Regions from separate parts of the Bradyrhizobium sp. LeoB3 genome, predicted to be linked through region 1. Evidence: predicted binding sites of a transcription regulator. Region 1 holds the regulator's gene; each other region holds the start of a gene.
The links. The regulator LexA, encoded in region 1, represses DNA repair genes until DNA is damaged. The targets are predictions, from matches to a motif close to TGTTCNNNNTGTGTTCNG.
Positions count from the first base shown of each region.

Region 2: dinB (DNA polymerase IV) is a predicted target of LexA. The motif match lies at 3,587-3,604, and genes of this name have one in related genera.
Region 3: ACZXDY_RS29125 (ATP-dependent Clp protease adaptor ClpS) is a predicted target of LexA. The motif match lies at 5,279-5,296, and genes of this name have one in related genera.
Region 4: ACZXDY_RS11515 (ribonuclease T2 family protein) is a predicted target of LexA. The motif match lies at 6,086-6,103, and genes of this name have one in related genera.

Region 1 is NZ_JBVBEF010000003.1:25,561-33,516, forward strand. Features, by position in the region: gene ACZXDY_RS04180 (HAD-IA family hydrolase) at 1-488, shown strand, start outside; gene ACZXDY_RS04185 (molybdopterin molybdotransferase MoeA) at 498-1,709, shown strand; gene lexA (transcriptional repressor LexA) at 1,911-2,612, shown strand; gene ACZXDY_RS04195 (hypothetical protein) at 2,906-3,331, shown strand; gene ACZXDY_RS04200 (hypothetical protein) at 3,471-3,692, shown strand; gene ACZXDY_RS04205 (ComEC/Rec2 family competence protein) at 3,702-5,990, opposite strand; gene ACZXDY_RS04210 (MFS transporter) at 6,390-7,718, shown strand; gene ACZXDY_RS04215 (SPW repeat domain-containing protein) at 7,873-7,956, opposite strand, start outside.
Region 2 is NZ_JBVBEF010000002.1:175,497-183,452, reverse strand. Features, by position in the region: gene ACZXDY_RS03565 (aromatic/alkene/methane monooxygenase hydroxylase/oxygenase subunit alpha) at 1-431, opposite strand, end outside; gene ACZXDY_RS03560 (NAD(P)-dependent alcohol dehydrogenase) at 1,050-2,102, opposite strand; gene dinB (DNA polymerase IV) at 2,301-3,548, opposite strand; gene ACZXDY_RS03550 (HlyD family secretion protein) at 3,955-5,007, shown strand; gene ACZXDY_RS03545 (ABC transporter permease) at 5,034-7,334, shown strand; gene ACZXDY_RS03540 (HlyD family secretion protein) at 7,321-7,956, shown strand, end outside.
Region 3 is NZ_JBVBEF010000056.1:38,322-46,277, forward strand. Features, by position in the region: gene ACZXDY_RS29110 (CYTH and CHAD domain-containing protein) at 1-1,385, shown strand, start outside; gene ACZXDY_RS29115 (DUF763 domain-containing protein) at 1,397-2,653, opposite strand; gene ACZXDY_RS29120 (alpha-ketoglutarate-dependent dioxygenase AlkB) at 2,834-3,400, opposite strand; gene ACZXDY_RS29125 (ATP-dependent Clp protease adaptor ClpS) at 3,524-5,248, opposite strand; gene ACZXDY_RS29130 (Tex family protein) at 5,540-7,861, shown strand.
Region 4 is NZ_JBVBEF010000012.1:15,873-23,828, forward strand. Features, by position in the region: gene pgsA (CDP-diacylglycerol--glycerol-3-phosphate 3-phosphatidyltransferase) at 1-597, opposite strand, end outside; gene uvrC (excinuclease ABC subunit UvrC) at 687-2,768, opposite strand; gene ACZXDY_RS11500 (outer membrane protein) at 2,995-3,609, shown strand; gene ACZXDY_RS11505 (cold-shock protein) at 3,888-4,103, opposite strand; gene ACZXDY_RS11510 (23S rRNA (adenine(2030)-N(6))-methyltransferase RlmJ) at 4,363-5,223, opposite strand; gene ACZXDY_RS11515 (ribonuclease T2 family protein) at 5,358-6,041, opposite strand; gene ACZXDY_RS11520 (hypothetical protein) at 6,159-6,629, opposite strand; gene ACZXDY_RS11525 (hypothetical protein) at 6,800-7,090, shown strand; gene ACZXDY_RS11530 (DUF3617 domain-containing protein) at 7,116-7,655, shown strand; gene ACZXDY_RS11535 (ATP-binding protein) at 7,876-7,956, opposite strand, start outside.

The DNA of each region.
Region 1 (7,956 bases):
GCTTTGTGATGGACGAGAGTTACAGACATCACGAGGTCGGCAAGATCGATGACGCCGCCTTCTTCGCAAGCTTGCGGCAGTCGCTCGGCATCGGCATCTCCGACGCCCAGTTCCTGGAAGGGTGGAACGCGATCTTCGCCGGCGAGATGCCGGGAATCGCCGAGCACCTGGCGCGCGCCAAGACGCGTCTGCCGCTTTATGCTTTCTCGAACACCAATCCGCCCCATATCGAGCATTTCTCGACAGCCTATTCGGACGTGCTCGGCCACTTCCGCCAGATCTTCTTCTCCTCGACGATCGGGCTACGGAAACCTGACGCGGACGCCTATGACTACGTGATAAAGGCGATCGGCGTGCCGGCCTCACGCATCGTGTTCTTCGACGATTCCGCAGAGAACATTCGCGGCGCACGGGCGATAGGTCTCACGGCCATTCACGTCACATCGCCGGATGATGTGACGAACGCGCTTGTCGCGCTCGGAATTTAGGAGTTGCCCGTGGCCCTGATGCCGGTCGCCGATGCGCTAGCCGCGGTCCTCGCCGGCGCGGAACCATTGCCGGAAGAGATGGTCGCGCTCGATGCCGCCTATCACCGCACGCTTGCCCGTGACGTCGCGGCAAAGCGTACTCAGCCGCCACTGGCGATGTCGGCGATGGATGGCTATGCGGTGCGATCCGCCGACGCCGCCGACTTGAGCGCGCGGCTGAAGGTGATCGGCGAAGTCGCCGCGGGCCGGCCGTTCGATCGGGAACTTGGTCCGCGGGAAGCGGCACGGATCTTCACCGGAGGCGTCATTCCCGCCGGCGCCGATGCGGTCGTGATCCAGGAGGACACCCGGGTCGATGGCGATCACATCACCATCACCGAGGCCGCTGTCGCCGGGCGGCATATCCGGCCCGCCGGCGTCGATTTCCGCGAGGGTGACGTGCTGCTGAGGCGCGGAAGCCGGCTGACCGACCGCGCGCTGTCGCTGGCGGCGTCAATGAACTATCCGGAACTCCCCGTGCGGCGCCGACCCAAGGTCGCCGTGCTCGCGACCGGCGACGAACTCGTGATGCCGGGCACCTCTCCGGGTCCAGGCCAGATCGTCTATTCCAACGGCTATGCGCTGCGGGCGATGGCGCGTGCGGAAGGCGCTGAAGCGATCGATCTGGGGGTCGCCGCCGACACGGTTGCCGCCACCACTGACGGCATCCGCCGCGCGCATGCCGCGGGCGCCGACATCCTCATCACCACCGGCGGCGCTTCGGTCGGCGACCATGACCTCGTCAAACCGTCGCTCGAGGCCGAGGGCGTGACCATGGCGTTCTGGAAGATCGCGATGCGGCCGGGCAAGCCGATGATGCATGGCCGGCTCGGCGCGATGCGAGTGATCGGCCTGCCCGGCAATCCGGTGTCGTCCTATGTCTGCGCCTATCTGTTCCTGGTGCCGTTGATTCGGGCCCTGCTCGGCCGCTCGGCGATTCATCACGTGACGGAAAGCGCCCTGCTCGGCCGCGATCTCGCCGCCAACGATCAGCGCGAAGATTATCTTCGTGCGCTACTCGAAGAGCGCGACGACGGCACGCTGATCGCAACGCCGGTCACCAAGCAGGACAGTTCGCTGCTTGGGAATCTCACTGCGGCGCAGGCACTTGTGATCCGTCCGCCATTCGCGCCAGCCGCAGCAAAAGGCGCGCCTTGCGACATTCTCCGATTGCCCGAATGACGTCGCGACCGACACCTGCCCGAGCATCTCTGGTCGCGTTCACCAGAAATTAAGTGGTTGCGGAACACATATCGAACATATAGTGTCCGTTCATGATTTGTTTCGAAACTCGCTGTCTACGAATGGGAGTGCGTGACTCCCGAGATCAGCTCTTCTCAAGTCTCGGATCGAACGACGCTACCAACCGGGGGAATGCTCGCGATGCTTACGCGCAAACAGTATGAACTTCTGCGTTTCATCAACGAACGGCTGAAAGAGGCCGGCGTGCCTCCTTCGTTCGACGAGATGAAGGACGCACTCGACCTGCGCTCGAAGTCCGGCATCCACCGCCTGATCACGGCGCTGGAGGAACGGGGCTTCATCCGCCGCCTGCCGAACCGCGCCCGCGCGATCGAGGTGATCAAACTGCCCGAGCTCTCCGCCGCCGGCAACGGTCGCCGCGGCTTCACGCCAAGCGTCATCGAGGGCACGCTCGGCAAGCGCACGACCAGCGCGGCCGTGGCCGAGGATGATGGCAACCGTCCCGTCGCCGTTCCCGTGATGGGCCGGATCGCGGCGGGTACGCCGATCGAGGCGCTGCAGACCCGCAGCCACACCATCAGCGTGCCGCCCGACATGCTCGGCTCCGGCGAGCACTATGCGCTCGAGGTGCGCGGCGATTCCATGGTCGAGGCCGGCATCCTCGACGGCGACATGGCGCTGATCCAGCGTAACGACACCGCCAACACCGGCGACATCGTGGTGGCGCTGATCGATGAGGAGGAAGCGACGCTGAAGCGCTTCCGTCGCCGCGGCGCGTCAATCGCGCTTGAGCCTGCCAATGCGGCCTACGAAGTCCGCATCCTGCCGCCGAACCGGGTGCGGATCCAGGGCAAGCTGATCGGGCTTTATCGCAAGTACTGAGCCGACGAGGACGCAGCAGCTCGTCTGGTACTTTGGTGGGTGCTCTGCCCTCAAGGACACTGACAAGAACGATTTAGAGTGATTAGAATAAGAGCCCCGGTAAGTTCGCCGGGGCACTCTCGGTGCAAGGAGATGTCCGGCAGCGCCTCCTATCGTGTTTGTGAACGGCTAGAGGGCGCGGGCCGTACAAATGCCAAGAACGGAGCAGAGGCTTATAAGTTATCGTCCACTCTGATAGAGGCCTGCGCCTCTTCCCAGGCACGGGTCGGCTATCTCGAATGAGGAGCAATCCGATGTGTGACTATAGCCTGCACGCCGTGGCGACGCGTCCCGCCCAAGTCGGAGAGACGCTTATCACCACCACCTTCCGCGGTACCTCGACCCGCGGCTTCGCTTCGGAAAGCGATCCGACGGTCGCAGTCTGCATGCTTCCCGGGACCGAACTCGCGTTCGCCGATAACGTCCGCTACGACAATCGCTGGATCTGGACCAAGACGACCGGCTTCCGTGTCGGCAAGTTCAACCAGATCGATGCGCATATTCGGGATCGTCATCACGACGCGATCGAATTCCCCGATGGCAGCCATGTGCTGGTGACCCAGCTCTGCGAAGGGCAGCGGGCCACCGTGCTGCAATTGCCAGTGACGCATCATGTTGCAGAGCCGGCACCGAAGGCGGTCGAGCAGCGCCCCGCGCCGAACCCGCTGTTCATCGGCTGAGAGCTTCGGGCAGCGTGCGCCGCCGGTCTCGGCCGGCGGGACGTTGCCGCGGGTGAAAAGCAAAGTATTCGAGCGGCCCCGGAGGCCATCCGGGGGCGCATGCGGTTTTTTGTTGAACTATTCGCAAGGGGCATGATCGGTGGTCACCAAGATCACATGGCAAAAAGCCGGACGGGTGGCCCAGCCCGGCCGATACATGTTCAGGTTCGGCTGGCTCACCGTCGCAGCGGAAGATCTCGCGATCTGGGAGCGATTTCCGGATGCGAGCTTCACGCTCGTGCAAGTGCCGTCGCATTCGGGCGGTCCGGACGAATTTCGGCTCGGCGCCTTCGAGCTGCCGGCCAACGCCGGTGGAGATTGACGGGAGCGCTCAGTCTTCCGGCTGCAGGTCGGACTCGGACGGGGTCGCATCGATGGCGCGCGGCGCGGGTGCCCCTTGGATCCGGATCGTGGTCTCGGGTTCGCCTTCGCCTGACACCGCAGGCGACCACGGCCGGTCGAGGCCGGCGGGCTTGACCGCATCGATGACGAAGCCGTTCCGGTTCCGCCGCAGCGCCAGCCCGCCCTGCCGCCGCAGGCGCTCGGCATCGATGACCGCCGCCGCACCGCCTTGTGGCACCGGCCGTGCGGTCACGATCAGCACCGCCCGTTCGCAATCGTCCGCGAGCGCCTCGGATCGCTGCGTGAGCGCGATGAACGCGCCGCCCGCGGCCGGGGTCACGCAGCCGCCCTCATCGCATGAGACGCCCTCCGTGAGCGACGGGTCGCTTGCAGTGCGGGCATCGGCATCCGCGGCAAGCCACTCCTTGGCGAGAAACGCGTCCTTCGCGGTCCGCATCAGGTGCAACCGCCCGTCACCGCCGCGAACGGCGACATTGCGGCCGTTGCCGGAAATCAGGATGTCGGGTTGCGGCGCCCTCACCGCCCAGACCACCGCAATGAGAAGCACCGCCGCGCCGACGAAGCGCAGCGGCGTGCGCAACAGCCCGAGCAGGATGACGCCCAGGCTCGCGGCGATCAGCGGGCCGATCCCGAACGCACTGACGTGGCCGACTGCGCCCGGCAGCGCGGCGACCCATTGCGCAACCACGATCATCCAGTCGATGCCGCTGCCCATGATCGCCCAGAACACGCCGTCGAAACCGAACGGCATCGCCAGCAAGCCGAGGAGCCCGGCCGGCATCACCAGCGCCGACACCACCGGCATCGCCGCCAGATTGGCAAGCACGCCGAAGGGCGCCACTCGATGGAAGTGAAAGGCGGCATAGGGCGTGGTCGCCGGCCCCGCTACCAGCGAGGCCAGCAGCAGCATCGCAATCTCGCGCCCGCCCCACAGCGCGATCCGCGCGGTCGCGGAATGATCGGGCGCGGCAAACAGATGCGGCATGCCAATCTGCACCAGCGCCACCAGCCCGAGGGTGGCCGCAAACGACATTTGAAAGCTCGGATGAACCAGTGCTTCCGGTGCGATCGCGAGCACGATCATGGCCGCGACGGCGAGCGTCCGGAACGTCACCGCGCGGCGGTCGACCATGACGGCGATCAGCACCACTGCCGTCATGAAGAACGATCTCTGGGTCGCGACCTCCGCTCCCGACAGCAGCAGATAGAAGGCGGCAGCGACCAGCGCCGCCGCGGCGGACCATTTCTTGATCGGAAAGCCCACAGTGAGCACCGGGAACAGTGCGAGCAAGGCGCGGACTGCGAAGAAGACCACGCCCGCGACCACCGCCATGTGATAGCCCGAGATCGAGAGCACGTGGCCGAGCCCCGAAATGAACATCGCATCATTCACCGGCTCGGAGATCGCATCGCGCCGGCCGGTCAGGAGTGCGGTCGCGATCGCGCGATTGTCGCCTTCGAGCACGTTGCGGATCCGCGCATCGATCGCATCGCGCATGCCTTGCATGAACGCCGCATAGCGCAGCGCAAATCCGCGGCCTTCCGGCGACGCCGTCGTCTTGATCGCGCCGAGTACGAAACCGGAGGCGCCGATGCCCTGGAAATAGAGATCGCGGCTGAAATCGTAGCTGCCGGGCCGTAAGGGAGCGAGCGGCGGCTGCAGCCGTGCCTTCAATTCGACGAAGCTGCCGACGTCAGGGGCAGTGCCCTTCTTCACCGACAGCCTGACACGCTCGAGCTTCGGCGCGCCGCGCTGGCTTTCGATGCTCGCGACGCGCAGCACGAAACGGTCGGTACGCTCGCGGATGTCACGGGTCTCGACAAATCCGGTGAGCGACACCGAAAACATCGGCCGCGCCAGCACGCCATGTGCGACCCGCGCGGTGCGCCAGGTGGCAACCGCAAAACCCGACGCAACGGCGGCAATGATGACGGCGGCAGCGAACGCCTGCCGCCGCCTGAGCAGGAACGCGACAGCGCATAGCGCGATGGCGACGATGGCCGCGACCGACAGCACTGGCTCATGGTCGGCGGCGAAGTAAAGCGCGATGCCGCAGCCGAACGCGACCGGCACCCAGGGCAGAAGCCGTCCGGCGCCCGCTTCCGCCCGGATCCACTGGCGCAACGTCTCGACGATTGGCGGCCAGGCGCCGACGCCGATCGGGGCATAACCACCCGCCGGCGCCACCGCCTCGCGGGGCGGCCAGGTGCCGGCATAGCCGCGCCTGCCGCCCGGCGTCCTGCCCTCGTCCGACATCCTCCGCCCTGAGTATTCCTGCTTCAACAAAGCTACCGGAACCGGGTATCCGCGGGATAGCGGAACAGATGCGGAATACGGAGGAAAGAACGTCCTGCCGGCGCGTTTCCGATCTTAGCGCTCCAAGCCCGATTGAGCCGAAAGTCTCATAAGGCCACAGTCCCATTGAGGATTAGAGTACCGTCACGCCTCCACTCGGACAGATGGGAAAGAGGCAGTGGTGGCTCGCGGTTCGAAGACCGCTGGAGCCCTTCTCAGGTGGTTCAAGGCTTCCCTGAGACCGGCGTTGCGGACGCAACTCGCAAATCAGGCCTGTAGCGTCACGCATCACGCGCACTCCGCGAGCGAACAGAGCGCTGAAAAACGCGAGGAGAAGCCTTTGAACCAAAGGAGCAGCACATGGCAATTCAGGTACCGAGCGATTTTCGCCGGGTGATCGTTGCCGCGTCGGTCGGAAACATCATCGAATGGTATGACTTCTATATCTTTGGCAGCCTGGCCGCCGTTCTGTCGGTCAAGTTCTTCGAACAATCCCACCCCGTCGCAGCCCTGCTGAGCACGATCGCCCTATTCACTGCAGGATTCCTGATCCGTCCGCTCGGAGCATTCCTCTTCGGATGGATGGGCGACCGAGTCGGCCGCAAGTACACGTTCCTCATCACGCTCACCGGAATGGGACTGGGAACGGGCGCGATCGGCCTGATCCCGACTTACCAGTCGATCGGTCTCACCGCCGCGTTCGTGCTGTTCGGGCTGCGCATGATCCAGGGTTTGTGCCTGGGTGGCGAGTATGGCGGCGCCATCACCTATGTGGCCGAGCATGTGCCCGACGACAGACGCGGCTACTACACAGGCTGGCTCCAGACCTCGCCGACGCTCGGGATCGTGGTGTCGCTGGCCGTGATCATTCTGACCCGGATCTATTTCGGCGATCAGGCCTTCAACGAATGGGGATGGCGCGTTCCGTTCCTGCTGTCATTCCTGCTGGTGGCCATCGCCATCTACATCCGCCTCCAGCTCCAGGAGACGCCGATCTTCCAGGAGATCAAGGCCCGCGGGCAGATGACCAGGAATCCCTGGAAGGAGGCGTTCCTTAGCTCGAACATCAAATACATCGGAATCGCCATCATCGTCCTGATCGGACAGGGCGTGGTGTGGTACAGCGGTCAGTTCTGGGCGCTGTACTTCCTGCAGCAGGTCTCCAAGGTGGACGCGCTGACCTCGTCGTACATCGTCGGGGCTGCGCTGCTACTTGCGACGCCGAGCCTGATCTTCTTTGGCTGGCTGTCGGACCTGATCGGCCGCAAACCGGTGATCCTGGGAGGCATGCTGCTTGCCGCGATCACCTATTATCCGCTGTATCTGTGGCTCGGAACGGTCACGCAGCCCGGAAACATCAACTATCCGATCGCAATCTTCATCATCTTCATCCTCGTCTGTTACGTCGGGATGGTGTACGGGCCGGTCGGCGCGTTCCTGGCGGAGTTCTTCCCCAGCAGAATCCGGTACACCTCGGTGTCGGTGCCGTATCACATCGGCAATGGCTGGGGCGGCGGCTTGGTGCCGTTCATCACCTCGGCGGCTTTCGCCGCCACTGGCAGCGTCGGCTACGCGCTGATCTATCCGATCCTAGTTCCTGCGATCTGCTTCGTGCTCGCCGTTTTCCTGATGCCGGAGACGAACAAGACCAGCATCTGGGAGCAGGTCGAACCGAGAACCGCATCGTGACGCCCAATAGCCCTTGCCGCGGGGCTACCAAGCCCTGCGGCGGGGGAATCCAACATCCGGCAGGAGCGGATCGACACCTCTGCCGCAACAATCCCCCTCGCGCCGGCCGCTACCGCGTAGCGGTCGGACCGATGGCTCGGCCAAACCTGCCTTCTCAGCCGGCGCGGTGATGCCAGCGATCGTGCCACCAGGCGGTGAAATCACGATCCGTCAGCAGCTCCCATCCGGCCAAGAGGAT
Region 2 (7,956 bases), on a different contig from region 1:
ATCGTCGAGTGACGAAACTCGTCGACCATCTGCATCGTGAAGCCGGTGCGGAGATCCTCACCCGGAGCGAGACGGCCGACCATGGCCATCGAGCGCGCCGCCGAGATCTCGGGGAACGGGATGATCGCCAGGAACAGCTTCATCCACTCGACCCATCGCGGCTCGACGTTGCGGAACATGTCGCCGCGCAGGGCCGCATCAAGCGCGCCATAGACGCGGTTGTCCTTTTCCTCCTGCATCGGGAAATAGGAGCGAAGGACCTGTTTCATCGGGTCCTTCGGCGCCTTCGTGATCTTGTAGTCCGTGGGGAAGGTCATCGCTTCCTGGACGTAGGAAGGATTCCAGCCGAGATCTGCAATCTTCTTTGCAGCGTCACCGACGGAAATGCCGCGCTGGGCGGTGATCTTGTTGAGCGTTAGCGTTCCAGACATCTAGTCTATCCTCCTGATCGAGTCAGAAACCACATCGATATTCCGCCTGCCCTGCGCCTCGACGGGCCGGGCAGTGCTTACCCGTGCGTTACGGGCCACCTCGCGGCCGTTCTCACGACCGGACGTTTGATATCGGCAAGGGTCTCAGGATGACTGTGGAGCGCTCTGCGGACGATCAGCAGCGATCATGGAACCAGCGGCCTCGATCGCAATTGCGTTGCCCCGCAGAAGATACGCCCTCAGCTCGATATCCCCTTCCCTCGTTCTTTTCGCGGCTCGCCCCAGACGATGGACCAGTCAGCGTTGTTGTGCTCAGGAGCTTTGCAATGGGCGTGCCAGCTCGTCCGAGCCCCTCGCCAGATGATTTCTGATGACGTGAGCGTGAGATGAGTGACGGTCGCGCACGCACGGCTCTCGGCTTGACGACTGATCGAGACGCAAATTGCGACAGGAATTGCAAAATGAGAATCGCTGCAACGCAGAGGCGTCAGTTTGCATCGCAATGTTTGCGCCGCAATAGCGATCACTCGCTTGGACCAAGTCCGCCATGGCATATGACGGGCGGACGCCAAATCCATCGCGAGCAAACGAATGCCCGCGATGGATTAGAACTCTTTGTCAAGGAATCAAAACTGCGCGTCCATGGATCTTTCCGGCGTTGAGATCGTGCAATGCCTTGTTGGCGTCCGCGAGGCGATATTCGGCGGTTGCGAGTTCGACCAAACCCCGATCCGCAAGCGCCATCAACTCGGTTAGCTCGGCCCATGTACCGACCAGGTTGCCGATAATGTTTTTCTCGGTGATCACCATATCCACGGTCGGAACGCGGATGTCTTCACCGTAACCAACAACGTAGTAGCTGCCCATCGGGCGGGTCATCGCCAGCCCCTTGGACGTCGTGCCTTTCTCGCCAACAAAATCGATCACGGCTTCCGCGCCGTTTCCGGCAGTCAATGCCAGAACGGCTGCCACTTCGTTGCCGTCAGCTTTCACCAGATGGTCGGCGCCCGATTTTTCGGCCAGCTTCAGCGACGCTTCGGACTTGTCGACAACGATGATATCGGCCGCACACATCGCCTTGAGACACTGGATTCCGATGTGGCCCAACCCACCTGCACCGATTACGACGCAGGATTCGCCCGGCAAAAGGTGACGAGAGGCCTTCTTGACCGCGCGATAGGCCGTGAGGCCCGCATCCGCATAAGGCGCCACATCCTTTGGCGCAAGAGTCCGTGGCAGCGGCACAATATTGCGTTCGGAGGTGCAAAGGAATTCTGCATAGCCGCCGTTGCAATCAAGCCCCGGAAACGTGCCGGGACCATGCATATCGAAGCCTCGGCGACAGGCGAGACAGGTGCCACCGGTGATCTTCGGGTGAACGATGACCGGGTCACCCTTCTTTACTCCCTCGACTTCCTTGCCAACCTCTTCGATCCAACCTGCATTTTCGTGTCCCATGATGATGGGTAGCAGTTTGTCGCCGGTCGGATCCATATGCGGCTTCCATACACCTTCGATGATATGAAGGTCGGTCCTGCATACGCCAGCTCCACCGATGCGGACGATGACATCAGTCGATTTAGTCAACTTGGGATCAGGCGCTTTTTCTTCGCTGACCCACTGGTCGTTGGAAAGCTTCTCGTCGTACGCTCTCAATACTTGGGCTCTCATGTTGTCCTCCGTCTGCCCGGCGAGCTTTGCGCTCGCCATCGCGGAGGCGCCTCAGCATTTTTCGTGCCAGCGGAGCTGTACAGCACAAGCGCGCGCATCTAAGCACGTCAGGAACGGCGAGGTCTTTGCCGCTGGCGGCTAGCTGGTAAATAGGAGCTCGTACCCACCGGTCGCTTGTCGGGCCAAGGCTTTCGAGGGTTAAAGGTCTTTTTCGGCGAGTTTGCGAAATTCGTCGGGCACGGAACGAGAAATGCCAAGCGCTGCCGGGCCGTATCCGATCGCATCCCATCCGAAGCGATCGCGGATCTTGTCGACGGCGCAATCAGCCGCCCAACGGGCCATGCCTATCCTGGTGCCGGGGCGGCGCGCTTCATCTTGAAGTTCAAGCGGGAGTTCGAGCTCGAGATCCCAGTGCTCCTCAAGATGCGACACGGAGATCGCCAATAGCGAGATGGTCTTCTGGTCCGGATGATCTGCAAGGATTGCTCGCACCAGTTCCTCGGCGATCTCAGCAAGAATCATGGTCGCGGAGATCGGCGCATCGAGCGTTACCGAGCGCGTCACCGAGCTCAGGTCGGCGAAGCGAACGCGGACCGTCACGGTTCGACCGGGCCTGGACTTCGCCCGGAGTCGCGTAGCGATGCGGTCCGCGAGGTGAAGCAGCGTGGGTCGAATAATCCGCTCTTCGGCCGGCTTCCTGCCAATCGCTGACTGCGCCCCTGCCGATCCGGCCCGGCGGTGAGACTTGATCTCCCGCGGATCGCGATTCCATGCCAGCGCCGCGAGTTTCTCGCCTGCAGCGGGGCCGAGCAAGCGCTCGAGCGACCATCCCGGTGTCTTTGCCAGATGTCCGATGGTCAGCACGCCGATTTCGGCGAGCTGCGCCTTCGTGACGGGACCCACTCCCCACATCAGCTCGACGGGCAGGTGGTGAAGGAACTCCAGTTCGGTGTCGGGATCCACGACCACGAGCCCATCTGGCTTCGCCACTTGCGAGGCAATTTTCGCCAGATGCTTGGTGCGCGCCACACCGACCGAGATCCCAAGACCGATCTCCATCCGCACGCGTTGGCGGATTGTCTTTGCAATTTCGGCGGGCGTACCGAAGAGATGGGTGCAGCCCGCAACGTCGGCAAACGCCTCGTCGATGGAAATACGCTCCACCAGTGGCGTGAAATCGTCGATCACCTTGATGGCAGCATCACCCAGCCGTTGGTAGTCCTTGAAATGGCCGCCGACAAAAGTGAGTTGCGGACATAGCTGGCGTGCGTGCCGTCCCGGCATACCACCTCGAACCCCGAACGCCTTGGCTTCGTATGAGGCAGCAAGCACGACCCCGCCACCGACAGCGATAGGTCTGCCGCGCAGCGAAGGATCGAGCAGTTGCTCGACCGAGGCGTAAAAGGCATCAAGGTCTGCATGAAGGATGGTGGCCGCCGTTGCCATCCAGAGCGTTCACCGGTGAAATTTGACCGAAATTCACTGAGAACATAATGCGAACATGTTGGAACGCGTGTCAAGCCGGTTTCACAAAGGCTGAGAAGCTATTGGCTGCTCAAGCCTGGGCCTGGTTGAGCGACCGTTTTCTCTTCAGCTCACGGGAACGCGATTGAGCGAAAGGCTCCTGTTGCACGGCCGTCATCAGATCTCCGTACAGCATACCGATATCGAGACGAGACGATCATCCCCAGTGACGAGCGGACGGTACCCGATAAGGGCAGAGGTTGACATGCACCCTGCCGATAGTTGATCTTTTTGCTCGCGGAATTCAGCGGATCGAGATTGGACAGACCTAACAACCAAGGCTAGCAAACGACTACCCCGGTCACGCAAAGGGGAATCAGGCGCGGACATGCCGATCTCTGACAAGGAAATTCAAAGTACGTCCGACGCACCGAGGGACGGAGAGAAAAACACCCGCACCGCGACGCGCGCTCCTTCCATCATTGTCGGCATCGTTGCAGCTGCCGTCGTCGCGCTCTCTGTCTTCTATCTCTTGCGACCGGAACCACTGCTCGTCCAGGGCGAGGTCGATGCAACGCGGCTGGATATAGCCGCGCGTGTCGACGGGCGGGTCAAGGAAATTCCCGTCGAACGTGGCCAGAACGTTCCGGCTGGCGCTGTGCTCGTGCGGATCGACAATCCCGAAACTCTGGCCAAACACGAGCAGATGAAGGCAGCAAAGACTGTCGCCGAGGCTCAACTTGCCAACGTCCTCATCGGAACACGGGTGGAAACCATTGCCGCACGGAAAGCGGCAATGGAGCGGGCGCAGGCTGCCCAGGTGCTTGCCCAGAAGACCTTTGACCGTACCTACACATTGACCCAGCAAGGCAATGCGCCGCAAGCCCGTCTCGACCAAGTGACCGACACGCTGCACGAAAGCGAGCGCGCAGTCGATCAGGCCAAATCGTCCTACGACCAGGCTGTCAACGGCTACACAAAGGAGGAGCGGGCGATCTCCAGGGCCAACGTCGAAAAAGCCAATGCCGATATCCAGAGCGTTCAATCGATCATTGATCAACTCGTGGTCTATGCCCCCGTCGCCTCGCAGATCTATCAGCGCAATATTGAGCCTGGCGAATACGTATCGCCGGGCGTGCCGCTGGTTACCTTGATCGATCTGGGCGATGTCTGGATTCACTTCGATCTTCGCGAGGATCTCGTCAAGGGCTTGAAGGTCGGCGATCGATTTGATGTCCGCATTCCGGCTCTCGATGACCGCCGCGTCACCGTCGAGGTCAAGCTTATTGCAACCAAGGGCGAATATGCGAGCTGGCGGGCCACGCGTGCTTCGGGCGATTTCGATTTGCGGACGTTTTCGATTCGTGCCTACCCGGTCCAGCCGGTGCCCGAGCTGCGACCGGGTATGAGCGCCTATCTCGACTGGCGGTCGCGGCAATGAGGCTGGCGTCAAGACCGGGATTTCTGTTGGTCGCACAGCGCGAGTGCCAATGGCTGTTTCACGATCGTGTGGCGCTGCTTTTGATCTTTGGCGTGCCTCTCTTCGCGTTCGTGGTTCTCACAACGGTCTTCAGCCATCCGGTCATCCGGGGGCTCGGGGTGACGGTCGTCGACGAGGACAAGTCGGACGCTTCGCGTGCCCTGGTGGAATACGTCGCGGCATCTCCGAGCCTGAAAATCGTCGACCGCTCCGGTACGCTGTCCACGGCCGTGAAGGATATACGGTCCGGAAAGGCGATCTCGGCAATCTATATCCCACCGGATTTCGAGCGCGACCTGCAGGCTCAACGCCGTCCGCAGGTGGTTGGATTCTACAACCAGCAGTTCCTGACGGCGGCCGGCATTGCCTCCTCGGGGCTGAGCGATGCGCTTTCCGCCGCAGCCGCCGTGGCAGCCCCCGCGAAGCACGCAGCGCCCACACCAGCCTCGATCGGAACGATGGCCGGGGAAACCATCGCGCTTGTCAATCCGCAAAAGAACTATGCCCAGTTCCTGCTCCGTGCGCTGCTGCCGACGATCATCCATGTAGTGATCACGCTCGCGGCAGGCTATTCCGTCGGCTCCGAATTCCGCCGGCGCGACGCGCGGGCCTGGCTCGAAAGTGCCGGAGGCGATCCGGTCGTTGCGCTGGCCGGCAAGCTCGCGCCCCTCTTCGGCATCTTCCTCCTCATCATGCTTGCCGAGCCGCTCTTCCTGGAGGGCGTGCTGCAAGTCCCCTTCAGGGGAGACCTTCCGTTGATGGTGGCCGCCGGCTCGCTCCTGATTGTCGCCTACCTCTCGCTCGGTGCCCTGCTGCAGCTCCTGGTCGGCGATCTGGCGACGGGGCTGGGACTTGCGGGCCTCGTTGCCTCTCCTGCATTCGGCTACGCCGGCGTCGGCTTCCCCGCGATCGGCATGAATGCGTTTGCGCAAGTCTGGAGCGCGATACTGCCGCTGCGCTGGTACATGGCCGTGTTGTTGGGCCAAGCGGCACGCGGATTGCCGGTGTCGGACTCCGCCATTCCGTTCGCGGCGCTCGCCGGCCTGACGATGCTCTATGCTGGTTTCGCCTTGCTGCGTATGGCGAGCCTCAAGCGCAGGGGCTGGTTTGAGACGGCGCGACCAGCCGAGCAATCAGAGATCGGCCGCGCGCCCCGCGGCGTCGGCGGCGCCTTCATGGCGGAGTGGCGGCGCGTGCTCGGCGCGCGGAGCGCCTTCACCCTCCTGTTCCTGGCTCCCTTGGTCTACGGCATTTATTATCCGCAACCCTATCTGAACCAGATCCTGCGCAAGCTTCCCATCGCGGTCGTCGACAACGATCTGAGCGATCTCAGCCGCCAGATCGTCGAGACGCTGGATGCGAGCGGAGCATTGAGCGTTGCGGTCCGCACCCGTACACTCGCCGAGGCGCGCACCGCAATCGATCGTGGGAAGGCCTTTGCCGCCGTCGAAATCCCGCCAGACACTGAGCGCGACGTGCTCAAGGGCATCACCGCTCACATTCCGATCTACGCGGATGCCACCTATTTGTTCATATTCAGATCGACCGCCAGCGGGGTCGCCACCGCAATCGGGACATTGACGTCCGAGCTTGTTTCGCGAGGCGCACGCTCGGATGGAAGCCTTGTCAAGGCGAAGCTGGCGAGTTCGAGCCCGGCCGACATTCTGCTGCAGCCGATCTTCAACCCCGTGGGCGGCTATGCAAGCTACATCGTCCCAGCGGCGTTTGTGCTGATCCTGCAGCAAACCCTTCTGATCGGTGCGGCGATGTTGACCCGTACTGCGCTGGCAACCGGCGGCGGAGCGTTCGCCGGCGTGCTCGGCCGCGGCGTCGCCCATCTGACGATTTACCTTCCAGCGCTCGCACTTTATCTCATCGTGCTGCCGCGCATCTATGGCTTTTCAACGCTCGGGCATCTTCCACAACTGCTCGCGCTTGCTGCCGTCTTCCTGCTTGCGACGAGCTTCATGGGGCAGGCCGTCGGCGCCTGGTTCACGCGGCCCGAAAATGCAACCATCCTGCTCCTTGCAACCAGCCTGCCCCAATTCTTCACCGCCGGCTTCGCATGGCCGCGCGAGGCGATCCCCGATGTGGCCATCGCCCTGGGCCGACTGTTCCCGGCCGACTTCGCGATTGACGGCCTCGTGCGCATCAACCAGCTCGGCGCCAGCATTTGGGAGGTCGCACACGATTGGCTTGGACTGTGGTGCTTGGCGCTCGCCTATTTCGTGCTCGCCGTGATCTCAGCGCTTGCCGTCAAGAGAGGGCAGACACGTGCGCAAAGCTAGGCGTGTCGCCATCGCCGCGATCGCACTCGCGCTCGTCGCGGGCGTTGTGATCTATTCCGTCCGTGGTTCCGGATCGCCGTCCGCAATCGTTGGCGTCGTGCGGGCGACCGAGGTCAGGGTGGACCCGGAAGTAAACGGCCAACTCGTTTCGATTGCGGTCAAGAAGGGCGCGCAGGTACATGCCGGCGATGTCCTCGCGACGCTCTCGGCGGTGGAGTTGACCGCACAGGTGGACCAGGCGCGCGCCGCGCTCGCCTCAGCAACCGCGAACCGCAACAACGTCTATGCCGGCGTCAGGCGTGAGCAGGTCGACTCTCTGAAAGCTGCAATCGCCAAGGCAAAGTCCCGCCTCGACTATGTGCAGGCTCAGCTCACAAGAACCACCACGCTGGCGCGTCAGAGCTTTGAGTCCCAGCAGGCGCTTGACCAGGCCGAAAACGACGCCGCGAGCGCACGTGCCGATGTGGCGGAGGCCCAGGCGAACTACGATGCGGCCGTGGCGGGTCCGACCCAGGAGGAACGCGCGATCGCCGACGCAGAGGTGCAGGCCGCAGCGGCTGCGGTCGCGGTGCTCGAGCGTCGCCTCGACAAGATGGTCTTGCGTGCTCCCGCCGACGGTGTG
Region 3 (7,956 bases), on a different contig from region 1:
ATTTCGATACCGGGAAACACAAGCTGAAGAGTCGCGGTCTGACGCTTCGCGTGCGGCAAAACGGCAGTACGAACATCCAGACGATCAAGTCGGCAAACGGCGCGCAGTTTGGCCGAGGCGAATGGGAAGCGGAGATCAAGAATGACGCGCCGGATCTTCGTGAGGCCGATGACACGCCGCTCGAGCCACTCGCCAACGGAAAGCTGCGCCGCAAGCTGAAGCCCGTATTCAAGACGGCGGTTCATCGCACCACCGTTCCCGTCCGCACCAGGAGGAGCGAGATCGAACTCGCCATCGATCGAGGGAAGATCATTGCCGGCCATCGTGCGAGCCCCATCGAGGAACTCGAACTCGAGCTGAAGAGCGGCCGGCTTGCCGACCTGTTCCGTGTTGCCAGAGCGATCGAGCGACGGTCGGGAGCCGAGCTCGACCTGCGGTCAAAATCAGACCGCGGCTATGGCCTCGCGCAGGGCAGGGAGGAACAGGTCGTTTCCGCTGAGCCGATCGAACTCTCCGCCGACATGACGGCGGGCGAGGCGTTCCAGGTCATCTCCCGCGCGACGGTTCGTCATTTCTCCGGAAATGCGGATGCGGTCCGCAATCTTGATGCGGAAGGCGTTCACCAGATGCGGGTCGGGCTGCGCAGGCTCCGCGCGGCAATCTCGCTGTTTTCGAAGGTGCTGCCTGGTGCTGGAACGGCAGCCGTCAAGCGCGAACTGAAGTGGCTCACGGCTGAGCTCGCGCCAGCGCGAGAAATCGATGTTTTCATCAAGGAGCAGGTCGAGCCGGTCACGCATGACCGCGCGCTGAGCCGCGGCGGCAGGGCCATCAAGGACGAGTTCGACGAGAAGCGCGCCGATGCCCTTGCGCGCGCGAAGAGGGCGGTGAACTCGGAACGGTTCCGTAGGCTGCTGGTCGACACGCTGGAGTGGGTCGAGTCGAAGCCGGCTTCGGCGAACGAACATATGCATGTTCCGATCGAAAAATTTGCGGCCGACGTCTTGCACCGTCGCACCAGGAAGGCGCGCAAGCAAGGCCGGCACCTTGACCGCCTGCAGCCGCGCGCGCGGCACAAGCTCCGGATCAGGATCAAGAAGATCAGGTATGCGGTGGACTTTTTTGAGTCGCTTTTTCCGGCCAAGCGGGAGCGAAAGAGGCTCAAGCGCCTGTCCAGCCATCTCAAGAAGATCCAGGATGCGCTCGGCGCGCTGAACGACTTTGTTGCACATCGGAAGATGGCGCTGGCGGCAGCGCTGCAGGCGCCGCGCGAGAACAGGCGGGCCCGCGCGCTCGCGGCCGGCGTCGTGGTTGGCCGGGAGGACAAGGCGGTCAGGCCGCTGATGAAGACAGCGCTCAAGGAGGCACATCGGCTGCAAGTGGTGTGAACCGACTGCGTCTATGTCGATTTGCCCGGCGTCGCGCGTTTGCTGCCGGCGATCTCCGCTTCCCATCCGAACACCGAGCGGCCGCCGAGCGCGGGCGATCGGTTGCGCTCTTGCGCGACGAACGCATCGAACGATGGGCCGGTTGCGGTTCGCTCCAAGAGGCGCGCCTGACTGTCGAGGCGCTTGAATGCCTGCATCTCTTCGTCGCGGCCAAGGCTCGCCTGCTGCACGGCGGATTTCAGCACGCGGATGGTCTCGTCGTAGACCTTGATCGGCACCGGATAGGGATGGCGGTCCTTGCCGCCATGGGCGAGCGAAAACCGCGCGGGATCCTTGAACCGGTAGGGCGCGCCATGAACGACTTCGGCGACCATCGCGAGCGACTGCACGGTGCGTGCGCCGACGCCCGGCGTCAGCAGCAATTCCGGGAAATCGCGCGGGCCGCATTTGGCGGCCGCCGCCAATGTGCCGTGCAGGCGGCGCGTGAACACGTCGCTGGCGCGCACGTCATGATGCGCGGGCATGATCAAATGCGGCAGTTCCGGCTGCGCATCGGGCTGTTTCGACAGCGCGGCATATTCGCGCGCGATGCCGTCGGGCCCGAGCGCGCCGAGCAGATCGAGCTGCGCCGAGCGCGAGCGTTCGGCGCGATGATCGGTCAGGTTGATGATCTCGCCCTGCGCGGGACCATCGATGGCGCTGTGCGGCTCGTCGACGAAGCTCTTCAGAGTTTCGGAATGCCAGTGATAGCGGCGCGCCTGCCGCTTGTCGCCGTTCATGCCCTGCTGCACCACGGTCCACTTGCCGTCCTCGGTGACGAAGAACCCGTGCAGATAAAGCTCGAAGCCGTCCTGGACGGCGGCGCTATCGACCTTGGCCACCAGCCGGCTGGCACGCGTCAGCGCCACGCCATCGAAGCCGGTGCGTTCGCCGAGCGCGGTCAATTCGTCCGGCGTCCGGCGCGAGTTGCTGCCGCGGCCGCCGCAGACATAGATGCCAAGCTCGTCTTGCAGCGGCGCGAGCCCGCGCTTCAATGCGCCGATCACCGAGGTGGTGATTCCAGAGGAATGCCAGTCCATCCCCATGACCGCGCCGAAGGATTGGAACCAGAACGGATGGGCGAGCCGCTGCAGGAACTCTTCGCGCCCGTAATGGTGGACGATCGCCTGCGTGATGATCGCGCCGAGCGTGGACATGCGCTGGCCGAGCCACGCGGGCACGCGCCCGTTATGGAGCGGAAGATCGGCGCTACCGGTTCGTCGTGCCATGAGGCTCCTGGTGCTGAATCAGGTGGAGTGTAGCAGTTCTTGCTTCACCTCTCCTATAGGGAGAGGTCGCGCCGAAGGCGCGGGTGAGGGGATCTGCTCTATCGAGGGACCGGAACCCCTCACCCGGCGCTGCGCGCCGACCTCTCCCTGTGGGAGAGGTGATCGAAGCGTCCCTCGCGACTAGTCCCGCATGGTGCGGAACGTAATGGAATAGCGCGGCGCCTCGACGGCTGGAATGCTGTGCTCCCAGACTTGCCTTGCCTCACCCGAGAGCAGGTAGATCGATCGGGGCTGCGCCTCCAAGGTGAAGCGTTCCCACTTGTCGCCGGCTGGGCAGCGGAAGCGGAACTTGCATGGCGATCCCAGCGACAGGCCGAAGACCCGGTCGTAATGCGGTTTGTCGCGATGCCAGCCGATGCCGACGCCGGTGTCGTATTCGGTGCAGAGCACCTGCGCGATCTCGGTGCCTGGTCCGCCGAAGGCCTCGACCCGCTCGATCACGGGGCTGAGCCAGTCCGGGATGAAATCGGCCTCACGCAGCCGTCGCTCCGTATAATCATAGCGGAAGCCGAACGAAGCCACGCGCCGCTTGCCCTGATATTGGCCGAACTGGAACGGCTGCAGGGGCAGCGCCGCGATGCGCGCGATCAGTTCCCGCTCGACCTCGGACGAAATGAAATCGGCGGCATAGCGCAATCCCTCCGGCGCGGAGGAATTGTCGGCAAATAAGGCGAGCTGCTCGGTCAAGCCGGCGGTCCTTCTGAGCGTGCGAGGGGCAGCCCTGATATAGGGTGGAGCGGCGCCGAAAGAAGGGGCCCGCCGCCGTCGCTCCAACCGGAGTCCGCGCGACGGCCCTCCACCCAGGGCGCGTCACTCCGCGGCCATCTCCTGCGCGCCGCCGAGCAATTTCACATTGAGCCGGCCGCCGGCGAACAGCATGTCGTCGAGCGCCTCGTCGATGTCGGCTGATATTACCGACTTGCCACCGTCGCGCGCGATGCTGGCCTGCGCGAGGCGTCGCATCAGCTCCTTGATGAAGGCGGCGCTGACGCCGTCGGTGCGCCGCACCCCCTCGTCGACGATGCTGTCCTCGAGCGGCAGGCTCCTGCCGTAGAGCCGCACCAGCTTGCCGCGGCCGATCGCATCCGGCAGCGGCACCTCGATCGCCTGGTCGATGCGGCCGGGCCGGCCGGCCAGCGCGCTTTCAAGCTCTTCGGGACGGTTGGTGGTGAGCACGAACAGGATGTCGGCATCCTCCTTCAATCCGTCCATCTCGTTCAGCAGCTTGTTGAGCAGCGATTCCTCGCACGGACCCATCAACTCGCGGTCGACGGCGATCAGGTCCACGTCCTCGATCACGACCATCGTCGGCTGCAGCAGTCGCGCCAGATTCATGTAAGCTTCGAGCAGCCCGATCTGTTCGGCGGTGATGATCAGCGTCGTATGTCCCGGCAGATTGGTGGCGAGATAGCGGATGGTGTGAGTCTTGCCAGTGCCCGGCGGCCCATAGAGCAGGATGCCCTTGCGCGTCGACTGGCCAAGCCGGCGCAGCGCGTCGCGGCTGCCGACAAAGTTCAGCACGTTGCGTTCAAGCAGTCTTAGGGTCGGTTCAGGCAGGATAACGGCCTCGCGATCGACGGGCGGCAGCCGGTGCACCGTTATGCCCCTTGAACGTCCGCGATATTCAGCTCCGCCGTCGAGCGAAAGAACCTTGCCGCGATAGGAGCGCGCTGCCTGCACCGCTTGCTCGAGCTCCGAAAAACAGCGCTGAACGAAGGTGTCGCCGGCTGCGCCGGTCGGCACCGCGATCTCGATCCGGATCGCGTCCTCGTTGCGGGATTCGCGATAAATGGACAGCAGCACCGCGTAGCGAAGTTCGCCGGCGCGGCACAGCCACAATCCGTTGTTGAGACACTTTACCGCTGCCGGCTCGCCGACATCGACGTCATAGTACTGCGGGGGAGCGATCACTGGCGCATTGCGCCCGTCGTTCATCAATCCCGCAAAGGTCAGCGTCTCGTAGCGATATTCTTCGTGAACGCCGAAGAAGTGGATCGGTGAAGAGAGCAATCGATCCAGCGCGACCTGAACGTCCGCACGCATGTGACCCGGAAAGCCGCGCGCCCGCGTCACGAGCTGATTGCGTGGAATGCCGGCAAAATGCCAATCGATCGCGACGTATGTGTATCTGAACTCGTCGCCCTGCAATTTTTCGGATGCATCCCTTGCCGCGAGCAGGCAGTCGCTGCAGAGGCAGGCGATCTTGTCGTCGAGCTGCACCTCCTGCACCGGCGGCGGCGCGCCGCACAAATCGCAGGGGCCGCTGGTCCTTACCGCTTCGCTGGTGATCTGAAGACCATGCCCGGCCGCGTTGATGCGTTGTTGCGCGGTTTTCCATAAGGCCGCGGCGACCCGAGACGGATAGGGGCCACAGGTCGCGCTGCCCTGCTGGTCGATCTCCGCCGCGAACAGGATCGCCTCCCGCTCCGACTTGCCGAACACGGCGCGCAAGAGCTCTCTGACGAACTCTCGAGGCGTATCATCATTGTGGAAGGTAAACTGAAACGATTCGGCGCCGGTATACCCGTCGTCCATGAAATACCTCTTTAACGCAACTTAAGATCGAAGAACAAAAAAAGAACATCATGAAACGTGCCGTTCGTCAAGCAGGCCAGGCAGGAAATCTTCGAGCACTTCGCTGGAAGACGATTCGACACATCTTCGGCAGATTGACGGCGCACAGACCGCGATACCGATTCGCCGTTCGCGCGGGCCGCGCTTGTGAACTGTCTCTCACCGCCGCTTGATCAAATCGGCGGGCATGGTCCATAAGCGGCGCCTCGCGACCGGCGGTTCGGTTGCGTCGAAGTTGTTCAGGGGAATTGCGTGGCAAAGATTCATCAGCAGATTGCGCAAGAGCTTGGCGTGCGCGAGCAGCAGGTCGAGGCGGCCGTCACGCTGCTCGACGGCGGCGCCACGGTGCCGTTCATTGCCCGCTATCGCAAGGAATTGACCGGCGCGCTCGATGACGCGCAGTTGCGCACGCTGGAAGAACGGCTCACCTATCTGCGCGAACTCGAGGAGCGCCGCACCGCGATCCTCAATTCGATCCGCGAGCAGGGCAAGCTCGATGCCGCGCTCGAAGCGCAGATCATGGCTGCCGACAACAAGGCGCGTCTCGAGGATATCTATCTTCCCTACAAGCCGAAGCGTCGCACCAAGGCCGAGATCGCCAAGGAGGCCGGGCTCGAACCGTTGTCCGAGCTGTTGATGACGCAGCCGCAGCATGATCCGAAAGCGCAGGCGGCAGCCTTTGTCGATGCCGACAAGGGTGTGGCCGACGTGGCCGCGGCGCTGGAAGGCGCGCGCGCGATCCTGGTCGAGCGCTTCGACGAGGATGCCGATCTGATCGGCGCGCTGCGCGAGGAGGTGTGGGCGAACGCGCGCATGGTCTCGACCGTGCGCAAGGGCAAGAAGACCGAGGGCGAAAAGTTCAAGGACTATTTCGACTTCAGCGAGCCGCTGCACAAGCTGCCGTCGCACCGCATCCTGGCGCTGTTCCGCGGCGAGAAGGAGGAGATTCTCGATCTGCAGATGCAGCCGGAGGCTGAGCCGCCGGTGGCTGGCGTGCCCAGCGCTTACGAATTGAAGATTATGAAGCGCTTCGCCATTTCCGATCTCGGCCGTCCCGGCGACAAATGGCTGATCGAAACCGTGCGCTGGGCGTGGCGCACCAAGATCCAGGTGCATCTCAACATCGACCTGCGCATGCGGCTGTGGACCGCGGCGGAGACCGAAGGCGTGCGGGTGTTCGCTTCCAACCTGCGCGACCTGCTGCTGGCGGCGCCCGCCGGTGCGCGCGTGACCATGGGGCTCGATCCCGGCTACCGCACCGGCGTCAAGGTCGCTGTCGTCGATGCGACCGGCAAGGTATTGGCGACGACAGCGGTCTATCCGCACGAGCCGCAGCGCCAGTGGGATGAGGCACTGGCGATCCTCGGCAAGCTCGCGATTCAGCACCGCGTCAACCTGATCGCGATCGGCAACGGCACCGCCTCGCGCGAGACCGATAAGCTCGCAGCCGAACTGGTCAAGCGGCTGCCGGACCTGAATATGACGAAGATCGTCGTCTCGGAGGCCGGCGCGTCGGTCTATTCGGCTTCGGCCTATGCATCCGAGGAACTACCGGGGCTCGACGTCACCCTGCGCGGCGCGGTGTCGATCGCGCGGCGCCTGCAGGATCCGCTCGCCGAGCTCGTGAAGATCGATCCCAAGGCGATCGGCGTCGGCCAGTATCAGCACGATCTCGGCGAGAGCAAGCTCGCACGCTCGCTCGACGCCGTCGTGGAAGACTGCGTGAATGCCGTCGGCGTCGACGTCAACACCGCCTCCGTGCCGCTGCTGTCGCGGGTGTCGGGCATCGGGCCCGGCTTGGCGCAAAGCATCGTGCAGCACCGCGACTCGAACGGCCCGTTCAAGTCGCGCAAGGCGCTGAAGGAGGTGCCGCGGCTGGGGCCGAAGGCCTTCGAGCAATGCGCGGGCTTCCTGCGCATCAACGACGGCGAGGATCCGCTCGATGCCTCGGGCGTGCACCCCGAGGCCTATCCGGTGGTGCGCCGGATTCTCACGGCGACCAAGAGCGACATCAAGGCGCTGATCGGCAACAGCGAGATCATGCGCCAGTTGAAGCCGCAGTCGTTCGTGGACGAGACCTTTGGTCTGCCGACGGTCACCGACATCCTGCGCGAACTGGAAAAGCCCGGCCGCGATCCCCGACCGGCGTTCAAGGCCGCGGTGTTCAAGGAAGGCGTCGAGGAGATCAAGGACCTCAGAGTCGGCATGATCCTCGAGGGCACCGTCACCAATGTCGCCGCCTTCGGCGCCTTCGTCGATATCGGCGTGCATCAGGACGGTCTGGTGCACATCTCGGCGATGTCCAGGACCTTCATCAAGGATCCACGCGAGGTCGTCAAACCCGGCGACATCGTCAAGGTGAAGGTGCTCGACGTCGAAGTCGCCCGCAAGCGCATCGCGCTGACGCTGCGGCTCGATGATGAGACCGGCAAGAAGGATTCGAAGGGCTCGTCGAGCGACCGTGTTCGCGGGCCGATGACGTCCTCCGCCCCGCGCAAGCAAGAACAACCCGGCAACGCCTTCGCCGACGCCTTCCGCCGCGCCAGCGAGAAGAACGGCAAGCCGTTACGCTGAGCGGAACTGCTTAGTCTGGCACGGAAGCTAACTTCCGTGTCAGAATCTGTCGCCTTTGTCAGTTGAAGTCGAAGGAGCTTTTAGCTCTCCTGATC
Region 4 (7,956 bases), on a different contig from region 1:
GATGAGATGATGGATGCCGGCGCGGAAATAATCGTAGCCGGTGTAGATCGTGACGATCGCGGAGATCCACAGCAGCGCCAGCCCGATCAGCGTCACTACCGGGACTACCTGATCGCCGGCCTCGCCCGCCAGCAGGAAGCCGATCGCGACGAGCTGCACCGTGGTCTTCCATTTGGCGAGCTTGGTCACGGGAACGCTGACGCGCAGGCCGGCGAGGTATTCGCGCAGGCCCGACACCAGGATCTCGCGGCAGAGGATCACGATCGCCGCCCACAGCGTCCAGCCGTGGATGATGCCGTCCGCAGCCAGCATCAGCAGGCAGGAGGCAACCAGGAGCTTGTCGGCGATCGGATCCAGCATCCGGCCGAACGCCGACTGCTGGTTCCAGATCCGGGCATAATAGCCGTCGAGGTAATCGGTGATCCCGGCGGCAATAAAGATCGCGACCGCCACCCAGCGCAGCCATAGCGGGCCGTCCATGATCGCCTGCACATAGATGCAGCCGACCACCACCGGGATGGCGGCGATGCGGGCGTAGGTCAGGATATTCGGGAGGGACAGGGTCTTGGGCTGTCCCCTTGTGGTCGCCATGTTCATCCGTCTTACCAATACCGCTGAAGCGTCGAGGTCAACCGTGGGCGCATAAGATGGTCCGCTGCAGGCGACGCCTTGATGACTCCATCTCTCTAGCCCCCCGGCTGGGAGTGGAAAAACTCGAAGATCTTCCGCGCACTCTCGGCGCTGACACCGGGAACCTTGCCAAGGTCGGCGATCGAGGCGCGCTCGATCTCCTTCAGCGTTCCGAAATGATGCAGCAGCGCGCGCTTGCGCGAGGGGCCGATACCGGGAATTTCCTGTAAGCCGGCCTCACGGATGTCCTTCTTGCGCAGCTTGCGGTGCGAGCCGATCACGAACCGGTGCGCCTCGTCGCGCAGCCGCTGGATGAAATACAGCACGGGATCGCGCGGCTCCAGCTTGATGGCCTCGCGATCGGGCATGAACAGCGTTTCGCGGCCGGCGTCGCGGTCCGGCCCCTTGGCCACCGCCATCAGCGATACCTGGGTCAGCCCGAGCTGGTCGAAAATCTCCTTCACCGCGTTCAACTGCCCACGGCCGCCGTCGATGATGACGAGGTCCGGCCATTGCGGGAAGGAATCGTCGTCAGCCTTGACCTTGGCCTCCTCGCCCTCGGCGGGCTTCAGCAGCCGCTTGAAGCGCCGTTCCAGCACCTCGCGCATCATCGCGTAGTCGTCGCCAGGCGTCAGCCCTTCCGACTTGATGTTGAACTTGCGGTACTGGTTCTTCATGAACCCGTCGGGACCCGCCACGATCATGGCGCCGACCGCGTTGGTGCCCTGGATGTGGCTGTTGTCGTAGACCTCGATGCGCTTCGGCGCCTGGGGCAGGCCGAGCGTCGTGGCCATGCCTTCGAGCAGCCGGCCTTGGGTCGCGGTGTCCGCGAGCTTGCGGCCGAGCGCCTCGCGGGCATTGGTCAGCGCATGGGTGACCAGCTCTTTCTTCTCGCCGCGCTTGGGAACTGAAACCTCCACCTTGCGACCCGCCTTGACCGACAGCGCGTCGGCGAGCAGCTCGGCGTCCTCGACCTCGTGCGAGAGCAAAATGAGCTTCGGCGGCGGCTTGTCGTCGTAGAACTGCGCGAGGAAGGAGGAGAGCACCTCCTCCGGCGTGAACGATTTTTCCGCGCGCGGGAAATAGGCGCGGTTGCCCCAATTCTGGCCGGTGCGAAAGAAAAATACCTCGACGCAGGAATAGCCGCCCTCCTGATGGATGGCGAACACGTCGGCTTCCTCCACCGTGCGCGGGTTGATGCCCTGCTGCGACTGGATCGCCGACAGCGCGGCGAGGCGATCGCGGTAGAGCGCGGCGGTCTCGAATTCGAGCTCGGCGGAAGCCTTCTCCATTTCACCGGCAAGCTCCTGCTTCACCGCATGGCTGCGGCCCGACAGAAACTCGGTCGCCTCGCGCACCAATTCGCCATAGCCGGGGAAATCGATCTCGCCGGTGCAGGGACCGGAGCAGCGGCGGATCTGGTAGAGCAGGCAGGGGCGGGTGCGGCTCTCGAAGAAGCCGTCGGTGCAGGAGCGGATCAGGAACGCGCGCTGCAGCGCCGTGATGGTGCGGTTGACGGCGCCGGCGGAGGCGAACGGGCCGAAATAGCGCCCGGGCCGCGTCTGCGCGCCGCGATGCTTGAGGATCTGCGGCGCCCAATGGTCGCCCGTGATCAGGATGTAGGGAAACGATTTGTCGTCGCGTAGCTGCACGTTGAAGCGCGGCCGGAGCTGCTTGATGAGGTTGGCCTCCAGCAGCAGCGCCTCGGTCTCGGTGGTGGTCGAGACGATCTCGACATTCACCGTCGCCGCGATCATGCGCAGGATGCGCGCCGGCAGCGGCGCGTTGGGCCGGGCATAGGACGAAAGCCGTTTGCGGACGTTCTTCGCTTTGCCGACATACAGCACGTCGTTGGCCGCGTTGAGCATGCGGTAGACGCCCGGCGAGGTCGGGGCGAGCCGCACTGCATTCTCGATCGCTGCATGGCCGACCGCGAGCGTACCTTCGGCGACGGCCTCCGCCGGTTCCTCGGGAACCTCGGGCAGCCGCGCGTCCTCGTCCTCCTCCGCGGCCGACGTCGCCGGATCGACGTCGCCGGTGACGAGCGCGAGGTCCTGCGGCGGCAAGTCTGGGTTTCCGCCGTGGCGCACTCCCTTGGGCACGGACGCCTTCGAATGGTCGGTAGAATCGTGATCCATGGGCCTAAACTAGGCGCTGCCGGCCGCCATCGCCAGCATCGGGCTCCGAGTGGAAAGCCTTGCGCCGGTAACGCTTCATTAAGATTGATGAGGGGGCGGTAACCGCCCTTAACAAGGCTTTAACTTAAAACTTTCGATAAATCTTCCCGAAAAAACAGTGAATTCCGTAACCACGCCGGCCTTCGCAACCGGCGGGTCGCGGCTGTTGCGTTCTGGAGTGGTTGCGATGAAGCGGTTTGTCGTCTTGCGCCTGCTGGCGCTGTTGGTCGGGGGATGGACGACGTCGTCAGCAGCGGCCGATTATCGCGGGCCCTATACCGTCAACCAGCCGCTCAACGCCATGAGCTGGGCAGGGCCCTATCTCGGCGGCAATTTCGGCTATGCCTGGGGTGGCGTAAATAACAACCCGACCAAGCCGTCGGGTTTCGCGGGCGGCGCGCAGATCGGCTACAACTGGACCAACGGCCCGTGGGTGTTCGGCGCCGAAGGCGACATCCAGGCCACCGGCGCGGAAGAAACCTTTGCGCCGTGGAAGTTCTCGAATCCCTGGTTCGGCACCATCCGCGGCCGCGGCGGCTACGCATTCCAGAACGTGCTCTTCTACGCCACCGCCGGCCTGGCGTTCGGCGAACTGCGGGCCGAGACTTTCGGCCTGTCGGAGTCCCAGACCAATGTCGGCTGGACCGCCGGCCTTGGCGCCGAGATGGCCTTTGCACCGAACTGGAGCGCCAAGCTCGAATATCTCTATGTCGATCTCGCCAGCAGCAACTTCATCATCACCGGCGCGTCGAACGGCTACCATTTCGGCGTCATCCGTGCCGGCGTGAACTATCACTTCTAGAGTTTTCGGTTCTGATTGAATCAGAACCGAAGCTCTAGATTCTAGTTTTGACGCGTTTTCTTCACGCGAACCGGTGTCCACTTCGCTCGAAAACGCTCTAACCAATCACTTCGAAGAATAAGAAAACGATCTACGACAACCTTCCGGCCGTCGCAGGCGGCCGGAATTTTTTTATGCCGAGCTGACGCGCGAGATCGCGCACATGCCTGTGCGCGCGGGGCGCCGCCCGGCAAATCGTTACCCGAGACTTCAGTCCGCTTCAGCGTGAGCGCAAGGGCTCACGATGAAATCACCAGATTGACCGCCTTGGGGCCTTTGCCCTTCTTGTCTGGTTCGACGTCGAACGTAATACGCTGTCCTTCGGTCAAATCCTTTAGTCCTGCGCGTTCGACTGCGGTGATGTGAACGAACACATCGCGGCCGCCGTCGTCAGGCTTGATGAAGCCGTAGCCGCGCTCTCCATTGAAGAATTTGACTGTCCCAGTCATGGCCATCGGGAAACTCCTCCCCCGCATTGCACCGCCGCTACGCGCAACTCACGTAGCGGGTGACCGGACATTCGCTGCCGGAAGCTTGGCCACCTCAGCGGACCTGTGTCACGCCACCGACCCGCCTGGATTTTTCTTCGGCCTCGTCACTCCGCCGCAACCATTCGCGGAAGCGGAACGTAAAGCCAGTCCTAACGTGACAAGCATAATACGGTTCCGGGCAAGTTGCCTATGGTCGAGTGGGAGTTTTCAGCAACGGTGTTGGTTAAGGTTTGGGCGTCTCCAGCCTGAATCGGCCGGCGCCGCCTTGGCCCAAGGGCTTTTCCAGCTCGGGCAGGATCATTCTGAGTTCGCCGGCAAGCGTCCAGGGCGGATTGACGATCAAGAGCCCGGTCGAGACCAGTCCGCTCTCGGCTTCGCGAGGCGCGACGCTGAATTCGAGTCGCAGGCATTTGCCAGCCGGCTTGCTGTTGCCTGTCTCGAAAGCGACATACCGTGCGAGATCGTCGGTCACGCGACGGCTTTTCACCGGGTACCACAGCAGATAGCTGCCGGTCGGCCATTTGGCGAACGCCTCCGAAAAGCCTTGCGCCAGCCGCTCGAACTCGTCCTTGGCTTCAAAGGGCGGGTCGATCAGGACCAGGCCGCGCCTTTCTTTCGGCGGGACGAAGGCCGGCAGCGCGGTCCAGCCATCAAGGTCGACCACCCGCGCCTGGGCGTCGCGGCGCAGCGCGTCGATCAGGCGTTTGCGCGCCTCCGGCTCGAGCTCGCAAGCGGTGAGGCGATCCTGAGGCCGGAGCAGCGCCCGTGCGATCAAGGGCGAGCCCGGGTAGGCCTTCAGTTCGCCCGGCGGGCTGAAGGCTCTCACAATGTCGAGATAAGGCAGTACCAGCGGCAGCGCTTCGTTCGAGAATCGCGCCTGCATCACGCGCGCGATTCCGGTCAGCCATTCGCCGCCGCGCCGTGCCTCGTCGGAGGTGAGATCATAGAGGCCGGCGCCGGCATGGGTGTCGATGAGGCGGAGCGCCGCCGGCTTTTCCTGCAGATAGAGCAGGATTCGCACCAGCACGATGTGCTTGATGACGTCGGCAAAGCCGCCGGCGTGAAAGGCGTGACGGTAGTTCATGAGCTATCTGCTGGTCTGTACACCGCACTTCTACTCGTCATGGCCGGGCTTGTCCCGGCCATCCACCCGGTCGCCGCTGTCAAGAGGGGCCTGGATGCCTGGGGCAAGCCCGGCCATGACGATGGAGAGACTGTCTAACCGCCCCGGATCGGCGGCATCACCACCTGGTCTCGGCGGCAGGCGCGGCGATCGGTTTCCTCGCAGGCACGGAACTGCATGTCCTTGCTCATGCAGATCCTGACCTCGCTGAGTCGCTTGCTGTCGCAGGTGACCGAGATTGCCGAGCTGCTGAGGCCCGGATTGGCCTTGATGAAGGCTTCCTCGATTTCGCCGGGTGCGACCGTCTTCGGCTCCGACAATTGCAGGAATTCCTCAGGGATCTTCACCGCGGCGCGGGCCTTGCGGATGCTCTCGAAATAGGCGCGTGCGGGGAGGCCCGAGCAGGTGCCGTGCTTGTCCCATTCATTGTAGATCAGCCCGGGCGCCGGCATCAGGTCCAGCATCGAGCTCATGACATTGCGGGCAAGGCGTGGCGCGGGCCGCTGGCAATATTCCGGAAAGCCGCGCTCATATTGCGGCCAGAGCCCATGCACCACGAAGGAGTAGGGGCGTCCGCCGCATTGGACCTGCGCCCGCCTGCCATCGCCGCGCTCGGAGGCGGCTTCGCAGAACGACGGCGACCAGGACAGCGCAAGCACGTAGAAATCGAACTCGCCCGGCGCGTTTTGTCGGCGGTCCTGGGCGCTGACCGGGCCAATCGCGGCAAAAAAGGCAAGGACGGAAATCAGCAGGCGGGCAACCAAGGCCAATCGAAACATCAAGCACCCCTCACACTCGACCGCGGGCGAGCCTAGCAGGGAGATGGAACATTTCAAGAACAAAGTGTGATGCGACGCATTGCTTGAGAACAAGCGTCGCCACACCAGCCCTAAGGATCAGGGCCGGGCCGACTTGCAGGCGGGATTATAGGCCCAGTTGCGGTCCAGTCCGACCACGCACCATTCGACGCCCTGGCCGATGCTGGCAAATCCGCCATCCTCGATGATCGAGAAATGCACGGTGCGTACCTTGCCGTCGCTCAACACCGCGTCGCCCGAACAGTAGCGGCGCGGGATATTGTCGGACTGCCAGGGACGGAAAGCAGTCTCATGGATGCGCGAATAGCCGGTGATCACCAGCGGCGAATTCCAGAACTGGCTCTCTTTTTCCTGGAACTGAGACGCGATGGTCTGCAGCGCTGCCTCGCAGGGGGCCACCCGTCCTTCGTACTTCGGTCCGGACAGCCAGAAATTCAGCTCGAGCGGATTGGCGGCGTGGGCGGTCTGGGCGGACGCCAACAGGCCAACCAGCAGGCCGAATGCGGCGCGGAGGCCAGTTTTGGTCGAGGAACGAACAGAGTTGCGCATGAGAATCCGCCGGACATCCAATGCGCCGGACGGTGCCGCGAAGGCCGGGCGAGGTCAAGTGCAACGCGGCAACACTGGCGGAGAACTCCGCAAATCTCCGGCCCACGATTCTTTTCACGGTCGCCCGCGCACTTTATGGTGCCGCCCAAGGATTTGAGGAGAGTCTGCAGATGCGAAAAATTCTGGCCGCTGGCATGGTTGCCGCAGGCGCAATGCTGGCCGTTGCACCGGCCCAGGCCGACTGGGTGCCCCCGTTCAAGGGCAACGATACCGGCGGCATCATTGCCTATTCGCTGGCCCAGCAGGCGGACGCCCGCCAGCTCGCGGTCGATCACTGCGCTTCCTACGGCAAGGTGGTGAAATTCCTCGCGGTGCAGCCCTATGAGGGTGGCTACGTCTCCTTCTCCTGCCGCTGGGTGCCTTGGGGCGCCGCCGAGCGGCCGCTGCGCACGCTTTATTGATCGGCACCGGTACCGGCATCGCCGCATGACGCGATATTTCGTTCTGCTCGGATCGGCCATCGGCCTGGCTGCGCTGCTGCCCGGGGCGGCCGGCGCCGTCGATCTGCCGGTCCGCAAGGCGGGCCTGTGGGAGATGAAGATCGCGCGCACGGGCTCGACCACGCCCGAAATGACGATGCAGCATTGCACCGACGAGACCACCGACAAGGACATGAGCACGGCAGTCTCGCCGATGGCGAAGGATATCTGCTCCAAGCAGGATATCCAGAAGACCGCGACCGGCTATGTCAGCGATTCCGTGTGCGGCGTCGCCGGCGTCACGGTGACCTCGCATGCCGAGATCACCGGCGACTTCAACTCCGCCTACACGGTCAAGACAACCTCGCACGCCGATCGCGGCTCGACCGGTGCGGCGCACGATACCACCGGCACGATCGAAGCTAAATGGCTCGGCCCCTGCAAGGCGGACCAGAAGCCCGGTGACATCATCATGGCCGGCGGCATGAAGATGAACATCAAGGACATGGAAAAGCTGAAGGGCATGATTCCCAAGCTGCCGAAGTAAGTTCTTTTCGTAGCCGCATGCGCTTCAAGCGTCCGAGCTAGCTCAGCCTTGTGATGCCAATTGTCGTGCCCTCTCCCCTTGTGGGAGAGGGCTGCTTAGCTACTCGCAGCGGGCTCGCTTGGGTGAGGGGTTCTCTCCACGAACACCACAGCCCGTGGAAAGAACCCCTCATCCGGCGCTTCGCGCCACCTTCTCCCACAAGGGGAGAAGGGAAGAATTGTTACACCGGCACTCTCACCGTCGCGCGGAGGCCGCCCATCGGGCTGTCGCCAAGCATGATGTCGCCGCCATGCGAGCGGGC